3 regions of the Marinococcus salis genome follow, and region 3 is predicted to be linked to each of the others. Evidence: predicted binding sites of a transcription regulator. Region 3 holds the regulator's gene; each other region holds the start of a gene.
The links. The regulator CtsR, encoded in region 3, represses protease genes until heat stress. The targets are predictions, from matches to a motif close to ATGGTCAATAAAGGTCAAACA.
Positions count from the first base shown of each region.

Region 1: the regulator CtsR is predicted to act here: its motif matches at 1,922-1,942, upstream of clpP (ATP-dependent Clp endopeptidase proteolytic subunit ClpP).
Region 2: the regulator CtsR is predicted to act here: its motif matches at 1,536-1,556, upstream of ACTTK6_RS08185 (ATP-dependent Clp protease ATP-binding subunit).

Region 1 is NZ_JBQOJB010000022.1:32,833-36,915, forward strand. Features, by position in the region: gene ACTTK6_RS14320 (sugar-binding transcriptional regulator) at 1-55, opposite strand, end outside; gene rpoN (RNA polymerase factor sigma-54) at 341-1,669, opposite strand; gene clpP (ATP-dependent Clp endopeptidase proteolytic subunit ClpP) at 2,039-2,617, shown strand; gene ACTTK6_RS14335 (HPr family phosphocarrier protein) at 2,664-2,921, opposite strand; gene whiA (DNA-binding protein WhiA) at 3,093-4,055, opposite strand; gene ACTTK6_RS14345 (gluconeogenesis factor YvcK family protein) at 4,076-4,083, opposite strand, start outside.
Region 2 is NZ_JBQOJB010000007.1:23,273-27,355, forward strand. Features, by position in the region: gene ACTTK6_RS08185 (ATP-dependent Clp protease ATP-binding subunit) at 1-1,378, opposite strand, end outside; gene ACTTK6_RS08190 (hypothetical protein) at 1,865-2,053, shown strand; gene ACTTK6_RS08195 (MFS transporter) at 2,071-3,318, opposite strand; gene ACTTK6_RS08200 (aminotransferase) at 3,545-4,083, shown strand, end outside.
Region 3 is NZ_JBQOJB010000017.1:41-4,123, forward strand. Features, by position in the region: gene ACTTK6_RS12720 (MgtC/SapB family protein) at 143-850, shown strand; gene ACTTK6_RS12725 (CtsR family transcriptional regulator) at 992-1,456, shown strand; gene ACTTK6_RS12730 (UvrB/UvrC motif-containing protein) at 1,472-2,047, shown strand; gene ACTTK6_RS12735 (protein arginine kinase) at 2,047-3,111, shown strand; gene clpC (ATP-dependent protease ATP-binding subunit ClpC) at 3,142-4,083, shown strand, end outside.

The sequences.
Region 1 (4,083 bases), on a different contig from region 3:
TTTCGAGCACATCAGGCTGCAGTTTCCGCTGCATCTCCAATACGTCACGTAACATATTGCTACACCACCGAACCTGTGGCAGCAGCTTATTTCAAGCCACTCCTCATCATTGATCTTCACTTCCCCCTCCGGGACTAATAAGGTCCCGGAGAGACATTTTCTGTCCCGCTCATTTTATAAAAAAATGAACGTTTTGTTCACAATTTCATTGTAGCAATCTGCATCTGGAAAATCAACGCAAATGTTCACCGTGATTTTCAAGTTGTTACATTAGACTATTACCCGAATGCTGATAATTTTATGCATAAAAAATCCTCCTTTTTCGCAAGGAGGATACTGGCTATACTGGCTGCTTGCGCTGGGAGGAAGAAGGAATGCGGAGTTCTGTTCTGTATTTCGCAACCGCCCGCCTTGAAATCGTACACTTCTGTTCCTGCTGCAGCAGATCTGCAAGCTTTTGGTCCGAAAGAGGCTTTTCTTTATTTTCTTCTTTAATCAGTTTTTTCATCATGGCCTTCACTCCATTGCTTGAAGCGTCTTCTTCCAGGCGCGCAATTTTTGAGGAGAAGAAATGCTTCAGCTCCACCAGGCCGTGAGGTGTCTGCATGTATTTGCGGCTCGTCGTCCGTGAAACCGTGGATTCATGCACCTCCGCCTGCTCAGCTATTTCCCGGAGCGTAAGAGGACGAAGTTTTTCTTCGCCGTACTTTAAGTATTCACTCTGGGCTCCGACGATCGCTTCTGATACTTTCTGCAGCGTCTGCTGCCGCTGTTCGACACTTTTTACAATCCATAAAAACTGCTTATATTTTTCCATTGCATACTGCCTGGCTTCTTCATCGGTATCCTGCTGCAAGAGACGCCAGTATTTTTCATTCATCTGCAGTTCCGGAAGCCGGTCATTTAAAATAGTGACGACCCACTTTCCTTCAGCCTCTTCTACACGGATATCCGGGGACACAGAAATAGATGTCTCCTGCCTATACGCATCCCCAGGATACGGCGAAAGCTTTTGAAGGCAAGTGTAAATCTCCTGGAGCTGCTCTTTGCTGAGGTGATATTTCTGCTGAAGATAGCGCCATTTCTTTGCTCCTAGCGCCTCGAGGTCATCGGCGACTACCTGATCAATATAGGGATCCGTATCCAGACAGCGTTCAAGCTGCAGAAGGAGGCATTCTTTTAAATTTCTTGCCCCGACTCCTGCTGGTTCAAGCTGTTGGAACGTCGAAATATACTGCTCGCTTTCTTCGCTTTCAAGCTGAAACTTCTTCTCCATTTCCCATTTGATGTCTTCTAAGTATCCACGCTCATCGACACTTCCGGCTAAAAACAGAAGTATATCCCGTTCCCTGCCTTTGTAACGGCCGCAGGCAATCTGTTCCCTCAGCGTATCTTCGAGAGTTTCCCCTGCCGGCTCACGCCAGTCCAGCTGTTCATTTCCGGATGCCGGGGTATAGGCAGGGACTGCTGTTTGAGAGGCAGACAGCGCAGTACCGTCAGTAATAGAAGGCATGGTTAAATCCATTAGAGGGTTTTCCATCGCCTCTTCCTGCAGATAGTCAGATAATTCCTGGGTCGACAGCTTCAACAGGGCAATTGCCTGCTTTAATTCCTGCGTCATCACTAAACTCATCTCTTGCTTCTGCTGCAATTCAAGCCCTAAACCCATTATTTCCACCTCCGTTTGGAAACGCTTTCTTATATCATAACATATTTTTCTTCCTTAATTCGATATCTTTCCTTGTTCAGTTATTGGTATTATATGAAAATAGATCTGGGCATTCTATTTGTTTGTCAGATCATTTTTCATATAACTTAAGGCATATCCTGAAGCAGAAACATTTACACGGCACGTTTATGTTTGTGAAAATGAAGGGAATGAGAGGTAACGTATGAATATATGAAATAGGAGCATACTTTTTATTTGACCTTAATTGACCAAAGAGTTATGATAATAACAGCAACGCGGAAGGAAAAATATTTTCCATACAACTACCATGAATGTAGGCATACATTTCATTAAAGGAGGACTCTTTTCATGAACTTGATACCAACAGTTATTGAACAAACCAACCGGGGCGAACGCGCATATGATATTTATTCGCGTTTGTTGAAAGACCGCATTATTATGCTTGGCTCGGGCATTGATGACAACGTAGCCAACTCGATCGTAGCGCAGCTTCTTTTCCTCGAAGCCGACGATCCGGAGAAAGACATTTCTCTTTACATTAATAGTCCGGGCGGCTCGATCACAGCCGGCATGGCTATTTATGACACAATGCAGCACATTAAGCCGCAGGTTTCCACTATCTGTGTCGGCATGGCAGCATCAATGGGTGCTTTTCTTCTTACAGCCGGCCAGGAAGGCAAGCGTTATGCTCTTCCAAACAGTGAAGTAATGATTCACCAGCCGCTCGGCGGCACTCAGGGCCAGGCTGCTGATATTGAAATTCATGCCCGCCGCATTATTAAAATGCGCGAAAAGCTCAACCAAATCCTTGCTGACCGCAGCGGCCAGCCGCTTGAAGTTATCGAGCGCGATACCGATCGTGATAACTTTATGAGTGCGGAGCAGGCAAAAGAATATGGTCTCGTGGACCAGGTTATGGGGCAGTAAGAGACAAAAAATCAGGACGGCATAGCGCTGTCCTGATTTTTATTATTCACATTTCTTTTTTCATAAACTCCGTTAATGATTCGGCCGCTTCCTCTTCGTCTGCACCTTCAGCCGAAAGCTTAACCGAGGCCCCTGTACGTACTGCGAGGCTCATAACGCCCATAATGCTTTTAGCATTCACCTTTTTTTCATCTTTTTCCAGAAAAATGTTGGAATGAAACCGGTTCGCCTCCTGAACGAATAATGCTGCCGGCCGGGCTTGAAGCCCTGTGCGCAAATTTACTTCTACTGTTTTTTCGACCATAGTTATTATCTCCCTTTCTCCATCTGTCTTCATCCGGTACCCGCTTTTTTTGCACCAATAACGTAAGTCAATTCGGTAACTTTTTAAGCAAGCGCTTTAACAACGGCTGTAAACCGGCGCCTGTGGCAGTAGAGGCCCCCCTCTCTTCCTACAGGCGCCGGTTTTTACTAATTAAATTTTTTCGGGAATTGGCGGCTTACCAGCCTGGATACGTTCCGCGATCTGGTCGATCTTTCTCAGTCGGTGATTCACCCCGGATTTACTCACTTTTCCACTCGGTACCATTTCCCCGAGCTCCTTCAGCGTAACATCCTGATGCTGCACACGCAGAATCGCTATCTCGCGGATTTTTTCCGGAAGGTTTTCGAGCCCGACTTCCGCCTGGACAAGCTGAATGTTTTCGACCTGCCGCAAAGCAGCCCCCACGGTTTTATTGAGATTCGCTGTTTCGCAGTTTACGAGGCGGTTCACCGAATTCCTCATGTCTTTCATAATCCGTACATCTTCAAAATACAACAGGGCCTGGTGAGCACCAATAATATTTAAAAACTCGGTAATTTTTTCGCTTTCCTTAATATAAAGAATATAGCCCTTTTTCCGTTCAAGGCTTTTCGATGTAAGTCCGAATGTTTCCATCAGAGTCCGGAGAGCCCGGTTGTGCTCTTCATACATTGAGTAAATTTCGAGGTGATACGAAGACGTTTCCGGATGGTTAACCGATCCCCCGGCTAAAAAGGCTCCGCGCAGATACGCCCGCCGGCTGTCCGTATTCGGAATCACGTCATTAGAAATTGATCGGTTAAACTGATAGCCATTTTCCATGATGGCAAGATCCGTCAGCATTTCTTTGGTTTCTTCTGCCATCCGCACCACATAAACATTATTCTTTTTTAAACGCATTTTTTTCCGGACAAGCAGTTCAATGACCATATCCTTATAAATACGCTTGATTAAAGAATAGATCCGCCTCGCGATTGCTGCGTTTTCAGTCGAAACATCTAAAATCAGCTGGCCGTTGCCAAAAGAAATCGAACCGTTCATTCTAATTAACGCAGCCAGTTCTGCTTTAGCGCTCGTATCGTCTACCTCGATCTGGGTTAATTCTTTCTTTGTTATAGCCGCAAATGAAGACATCCATCTTCACCGCCTTTCTGTCAATCAC
Region 2 (4,083 bases), on a different contig from region 3:
TTGGACGGCTTCCGCGGCGCAGGCCGGCACGATTTCTGCGAATGGAACGGGCAACTTTGCTTACAGCTTCTTCCTGGCCGATGACATTCGCATTTAGACGTTCAGGCAGATCGCGCATTTTCTTTTGTTCATCGCGCTGGAGGCGGCGAACAGGGATGCCGGTTTTATTTTCCACGATCATCTGGATCGTTTCTACATTCACTGTTGGTGTTTCTTTTTGAATCTTGCCGTTTTGTTCAGCTTCTTTTACCTGCTCCTGCAGCTTGGCTTCTTCATCCCGAAGCTTAGCTGCACGTTCGTAATCCTCCTGCTGGGTAGCACGTTCTTTTTCTGCGGCAATCTGCTCGATGCGGCTTTGCAGGGACTCGCTGTCGTCATCGCTGTGGGCGAGGTTTATCTTGGAGCCTGCTTCATCCATTAAGTCGATCGCTTTGTCCGGCAGGAACCGGTCCTGTACATAGCGATTGGACAAATTGACGCAGGCTTCTAGTGCTTCATCGGTAAAAGCAACGTGATGGAATTTTTCATAGTTTGCCTGCAGGCCTTTTAGGATCGCTACGCTGTCTTCGAGGTTTGGTTCGTTAACCATGACCGGCTGAAAGCGGCGTTCAAGCGCTGCATCTTTTTCAATTTTGCGGTATTCAGCAAGTGTAGTTGCACCAATTAATTGAATTTCCCCGCGGGCAAGCGCTGGTTTCATAATGTTGCCTGCGTCAGAAGAGCCTTCTGCTGAACCTGCGCCAACGATTTGGTGGACTTCATCAATAAAGACGATGACATCCTGGCGTTCCTGCAATTCCTTCAGCAGCTGCTTCATGCGTTCTTCAAACTGGCCGCGTACCCCAGTATTTGCTACGAGGGAGGTTACGTCCAACAGATAAATGCTTTTATTTTTCAGCTTGTTTGGCACATCACCTTCCGAAATACGGAGGGCAAGACCTTCAGCAATCGCTGTCTTACCGACACCCGGTTCGCCGATAAGAACCGGATTGTTTTTATTGCGGCGGTTTAATGTTTCAATGACACGTTCAACTTCTTTATCGCGGCCGATGACTGGGTCAATGAGGCCGGCACGTGCAACGTCGGACAGATTTTTACCTAAATCGTCAAGAAGACCGCCGCCCTGGCCGCCGCCGGACTGAGCCTGCTGTTCCTGCCCCTGTCCTGCGTTTTGTTCTGAGCCGCCCATCATATTATTAAAGAATTGGTCAAATGGGGACTGGGAGCCGCCGAAGCCGCCCTGACCGGATGGCTGATTCATGCTTTGGCGGATTTCTCTATAGCACCGTTCGCACAGGTGCATCTTTTGATGGCTTCCATTAACATTCATGTTCAGTTCAATGCGTGCTGGACGCTGTTCACAATGTTCACATCTCATCATAACTGAACCGAACCTCCTTATTTTTAAAGTAGTATTATTGACGTGTGCATCGTTCGTATTCATCTTCGTAAGGTCAGAATTACTTCGTTGACTTTGACTATCTTTGACCTTGTAACAGTATTATATACCCGCTTCCTGTATAATGCAAGAGATAAATTTGATTTTCTCTGACCAATTGATTTACACCTACATAATAGGAAATGGAGAAGAGAGTTTCAAGAAATATGCTCGAATAATATCTGTGGAAAACGGTAGAGAATGTATTAACGTTTTTGCGAAAGTCTAAACGTTTCTGACCAATAAAAAGTGATGAACTGGAAGAAAAGCACAGACGGTGAAAGGTTTAGCGGAAAAAAGGGAAAGGAAAAAAGAAACGAAGTTATACAGAAGAGGAGGAAAAAGATGAGAAACAGCGGGCAGCGTCCAGCGACTAAAATATATAGGTTGTCAGAGCCCCGCCACTTGTTTGGAGGAAGTCGTCCAGTGCCAAGAAAAACATTTCCGGAGCCGCACGTGCCTGTGGTAGAGGCAGCGCGAAGAGTTGAAAACTGGAATCCGGTGGAAGCAGTGGTAGTGGCCGGAGAGCTAAAGGTAAAGCTGTTCCGGTGGACACTGCTCCGCGTGGATGTTCCTTCACTGACAGTAGACCTGCGCCGGCGAAAAAAAAGGTAGCTGCCAGAGGGCAGAAATTAAGAAGCACGGACCTTCCCGCTTTTTGTTAACGGAAGGCAGAGCTGGTAGCTGATGAAGCCAACAACGCCTAAGAGAACGAATAGTGTCGACATTCCCGCTGGAGGAATGACGGCACTTGCCGTAAGCATAAAACTGCTGAGAAGGAGGGCGGCATTATACATCATTGACTCCATTGCCATGTAAGAACCACGGGAATCATCATGAACAATGCCGGCGAGTATCGTCTGGCGGACAGGAATATAAACGATCTCTCCCAGGGTGAAGGCTGCAGCAGCGATTATAAGAACTAAAAACGAAGTGCTGAACCCGAAAAATCCGAAGGCGAGAGTGTAGATTCCGAGACCGGCAGCTAACACTTTTTTATAATTTAAAGAAGAAACCCGTGCGGAAACCGGCATGGTAAAAAAGACAACGCCAAGCGTGTTAATAAACATAATAAGACTGAACATTCTTACTCCCGTGAGTTCAAATCCTCCAAGCATCAGGTGAAATTGTTCATCCAGGCGGACAGCGACGTATTTGTCCAGCTGAAATTCCAGGCTGGCGATACAAACGGTACCGATTAAAAAGAATAGAAAGCGCCGGTCTTTTAGTATAGCGGCGTACCGTTTCCATATAGTAAGAGGGGCCTGAGTTTTTTGAAGACCTTTCTTGGAAAAAGAAACCGCCTGCTTTTTTTCCGTTAATTTAAAAGCCACCACGTACCAAATACATATGCTCACAAGAAATAAAGCAACAAATAAATACACGCGCCCGCTCTCAAAAAACAGCCCTCCAATAACAGCCCCAAAGGCGTATGCCACGTTGCCAAGCCAGTAGGCAAGCTGATAAACGTAGGGGCGCTCGGCTTCAGAGCTGTAGTCTATAATCATTGCTTCGGACGGAGGATCAGCGGCGTTAAAGCATGCGTTAGCGACAAGAAAAGCTGCAAACATCAGCCATACGGATTCAAATACGGGGGAGCTCGCCAGCGCCATTACGCCAAGGCTCAATACCTGCAGGCCCTGAGCAGTAACGATGATACGCTTACGGCCGATAACATCCGATAAATGTCCGGTCCATAAACCGATACCAATGCCTGCAGCCATAGTAAATGCCAGCAACAGCCCGGCAGTGCCGGCTCCAAGGCGGCTGCTGAAATAAACTGCCATAAATGGAAGAATGGCCATCAATACAAATTCCATGGAAAAATCAGTGATGAGGCGTATTTTAATGTTTGTGTGCAGTGCTTGGAACTTAGTCAACGGGACTCTCTCTTTTCTAGTATTAAAGCATAATAGTATAAAAGCAATACTACCTAAATATGGAAGTGTTATCAATATGCTTCTGAAAACCGCTGAAAATACGGGCAGCAGGTTCTATTCATAAATGGCCCGGAAGTGGACCTTTTCTTTTCAGTAGAGACGTGAGAAGATCACGGTAGACCACATTTTGTATGCGCTGACATTTAAAGCAGGAAGGGTGATCGTCATGAATTGGGAACCGGAAGAAATAAAGAAAAAAGATGAAGAAAGTGTTTGGCATGCCATGAGGCCTTACAATCCAGAGGGAGGCATGGTGGCGGAGAAAGCAGAAGGTTCTTGGGTGACTGATATAGATGGAAAGTCATACCTTGATGGCATGGCGGGTCTCTGGTGTGTAAATGCCGGATATGGACGAAAAGAAATTGCCGACGCTGCCTACGAGCAAATGCTGAAGCTTCCATTCTATCCTTTAACGCAAAGCCATACTCCTGCCGTACAGCTTTCGGCAAAGCTTGATGAGTGGCTCGGGGACGGCTATATGTACTTTTTTTCCAATAGCGGATCGGAAGCAAATGAAACTGCCCTGAAACTGGTGCGTCAATATTTTCAACAAATTGGGGAAGGCAGCCGGTATAAAACCATTTCCCGCTACCGGACCTATCATGGAAGCACGCTTGCAACGATGGCGGCTGGAGGACAGACGCAGCGGAAATACCGGTATGAACCGCTGCCGCCGGGCTTTGTACACGTTACTCCTCCAGATCC
Region 3 (4,083 bases):
GGGGCTCTCCCCCCGTGAAAGTAGATCGCTGCCGGGCGAGCTAAACCGTTTCCCTTTTCGGAGGGGAGCGGTTTTTTTATATGAGAAAGCTTTAAACAAAGCAAAAAAGATAGGATATAATGAAGGAAAGGATGTGACTTAGATGGAGCAGTGGTTGGAATATGAATCAGTCATTATACTAATTCGTTTAATTCTTGCTGCTTTTTTGGCGGGAGTGATAGGAATTGAGCGGGAATCGAAAGGCCATCCAGCTGGTTTTCGAACCCATCTGCTGGTTGGGACCGGTTCCTGTTTGGTGATGCTGCTTGCTTTATTTGGCTTTCAGGACTATTTAAACCAAAACGGGGATCTGGTTGCTTATGATCCTTCGCGTTTGGCTTCTTATGTAATAAGTGGGATTGGCTTCCTCGGTGCTGGTACCATTATAGTTCAGGGAGCTTCTATACGGGGGCTGACTACTGCTGCTTCCATCTGGACAGTCGCTGCTATCGGCCTAACCATAGGGGCAGGAATGTTTTTTGCTGGTATTGCTGCGACGGTCATTGTATTGACAAGTCTTATCTTTCTAAATCACGTAGACAAATGGTTTAAAAACGTTTCTGATACGGACGTATTGTTTATAGCTATGGACAAAAAAGCAAACGAGCTCGGCGAGGCGATTCAGCGTCTCGAAAGCATGGAGGTTCAAGTTCAAAAAATAAAAGGGAAAGAATTCGACGAAGACGAAGCTCTTCTTCATTATTATATTAAACTTCATCTACCAGAGGGTATAGCTGAAACAGAACTGTATCAATCTTTATATAAAGTGGAGAGCATAAAAGAAATAGAATTGAATCCGTCCTATGATTAATATATCTCAGGGCGGATTTTTCATTTTGCCCTTCTCTAGCTTGAAAACAATTGAATAATATTATATATTATAGTCAAAGATAGTCAAAATCAATTTTTTGATAATAGCAAGACGAACCGGGGCGGAGAGGAGGTCGCGGGAATGAAAAGCATGTCTGATGTTATTGAAAATTATTTAAAACAAATTTTAACACAGAGTGAACAGGATCTAATTGAAATTAAAAGAAGTGAACTTGCAAAGCGCTTTGAGTGTGTCCCCTCTCAGATTAATTATGTCATAAGCACGCGTTTTACTATTGAAAAAGGCTATGTAGTAGAGAGTAAACGTGGCGGTGGCGGGTATATACGAATTACAAGGGCTAAAATTTCAGATCACGCAGAGCTGCTTCGCCAAGTTTCAGATCTTGTGGGCCACGGTATTGATCAAAGAACGGCAGAGAGTGTTATTATGCGTTTATTTGAGGAAAAAGTGGTGAATAAGCGTGAAGCAAATTTAATGCTTGCGGCAGTTGATAGGTCTATACTGGCTTTGAAGTATCCAGAAGAAAGGGATATTGTTCGTGCGCGGATCATGCAAGCTATGATAGAAAGCCTGCGCTATGAATAAGGGGAGGGAAGAGATATGATCTGTCAGAATTGCGGTCAGCGTCCGGCCTCTTTGCATTACACGAAAATCGTTAATGGAGCTAAAACAGAGCTTCATTTATGCGAAGAGTGTGCAAAAGAACAAGGGGAATCTTCTGAAACGGAGCATTCTTTCATGTCAGCTGCCGGTGGCTATACAATCCAGGACTTGTTATCGGACTTATTAAACATGGATCAGCCTAGTACTACTGGAAACGCCGGGAAGAAACAGCCGAAAAAAGCAAACACAACCCGGCCGCTGACATGTGACAACTGCGGACTGACGTATAAACAGTTCACTCAATCCGGTCGATTGGGTTGTGCTCATTGTTATCACGCGTTTGAATCGAAACTGACACCTGTTTTTCGCCGGGTACACAGCGGCAATACCCATCATACCGGCAAGGTTCCAAAACACAGGCATGAGAAGCTGTATGCCCAAAGGGAGCTGGAGGAGAAAAGACGACAGATTAACATTTTTGTCCAAAATGAAGAGTTTGAAAAAGCTGCGGAATTAAGAGACGAAATCCGGGCCCTTGAAAAGCAGTTTCAAGGAAGGGAGGAAGACAGCTGATGGCATCCGAACAATTTTTTTCAGAAGCGATCAGTCCGTGGATGCAGGAAGGCCCAGGGCCGGAAGGCGATATTGCTCTCAGCACCCGGGTCCGGCTTGCCCGTAACATAGAGCAATATCCCTTCCCTGTTTTTGCTTCAGAAGAAGCAAGTGCAACACTTCTGCGCTATGCTTCTTCCACTCTATTGAATCAATCAAAAGAAGTAGGCTTCCTTGAAGCGTTGAATATGAATGAGCTTCGCCCGAATGAACGGCAGGTACTGGTGGAAAAGCATCTTGTCAGCCCCTATTTAATAAAAAACATGGCACATAGTGCTGTTCTTTTGAATAACGATGAATCAATCAGTATCATGGTTAATGAGGAAGATCATTTACGTCTTCAATGTCTGAGTAACGGCATGCAGCTTGAAGAATGTTACAATGAAGCTGACCGTCTCGATGATTGGGCGGAAGCCAACCTTACCTATGCGTTTGACGAAAGGCTCGGTTACTTAACAAGCTGCCCGACAAATGTAGGAACAGGTATGAGAGCTTCAGTAATGGTACACCTGCCTGCTTTAGTCTGGACCAACCAGCTTAGCCGTATTCTTCCGGCTATTCACCAGATTGGTCTTGTCGTAAGAGGCATTTACGGAGAAGGCAGTGAAGCACTTGGCAACCTTTTTCAAATTTCCAACCAGATGACATTAGGAAAATCTGAAAAAGATATCATTGAAGATCTGCGCGGTGTAGTAATGCAGGTGATTCAAAGAGAACGCCACGCACGCGAGTCTCTGCTCAGCTCTTCAAGAATAAAGCTCGAAGACCGGGTGTTCAGGTCTTACGGCATCCTTGCCTACAGCCGTACGATGACAACCAAAGAAGCTGCCAATCGTTTATCAGACGTGAGGCTTGGTATCGACCTGGATTTAATTAAAGGGATTTCGGGTAATATTTTAAATGAACTTATGTTACTGACTCAGCCTGGTTTTCTTGAGCAGTATGCAGGAGAATCACTGACTCAAGAAGAAGCAGATATAAGACGGGCAAGTGTGATCCGTGAAAGAATAAAACTTGAACTATAGATTTACCAATGCGTAGGAGGTGCATGCAACATGATGTTTGGCCGTTTTACAGAACGAGCGCAAAAAGTATTGGCGCTAGCTCAGGAAGAAGCTATCCGCCTTGGCCATAATAATATAGGAACAGAACACATTCTTCTTGGTTTAGTGCGTGAAGGTGAGGGCATTGCGGCGAAAGCCCTTCAAGCATTGAATTTGGATACAGACCAGATTCAGCAGGAAGTAGAAACCCTTATTGGTACTGGGCAACAGGGATCGAAAACGATTCATTACACTCCACGGGCGAAAAAAGTTATTGAGCTTTCCATGGATGAAGCGAGAAAACTTGGGCATTCCTATGTAGGAACAGAGCACATTCTGCTTGGCTTAATCCGTGAAGGAGAAGGCGTTGCAGCCCGGGTACTGAATAATCTTGGCGTCAGCCTGAATAAAGCCCGGCAGCAGGTGCTTCAGCTTCTCGGAAGCAATGAAGGTGCTTCGAGCTCTGGAAGCCAGCAGGCTCCTGGAGCAGGGGGAAGCGCCAATACGCCTACCCTGGACAGCTTAGCAAGAGACCTGACGGCAGTAGCTAAAGAAGAAGGCCTCGATCCGGTCATCGGAAGAAGCCAGGAAATTGAACGTGTTATTCAGGTATTAAGCCGCCGGACAAAAAACAACCCGGTTCTTATCGGGGAGCCTGGTGTAGGTAAAACAGCTATCGCTGAAGGCCTGGCATTGTCGATCGTCTCTAACGAAGTTCCAGAAACGCTCCGGAATAAACGGGTCATGACCCTCGACATGGGCACAGTCGTTGCCGGCACGAAATACCGCGGTGAATTTGAAGACCGCCTGAAAAAAGTAATGGAAGAAATCCGCCAGTCCGGAAATGTGCTGTTGTTCATTGACGAACTGCATACCTTAATTGGCGCCGGCGGTGCAGAGGGTGCGATTGACGCATCGAACATTCTGAAGCCGTCCCTTGCACGTGGAGAGCTG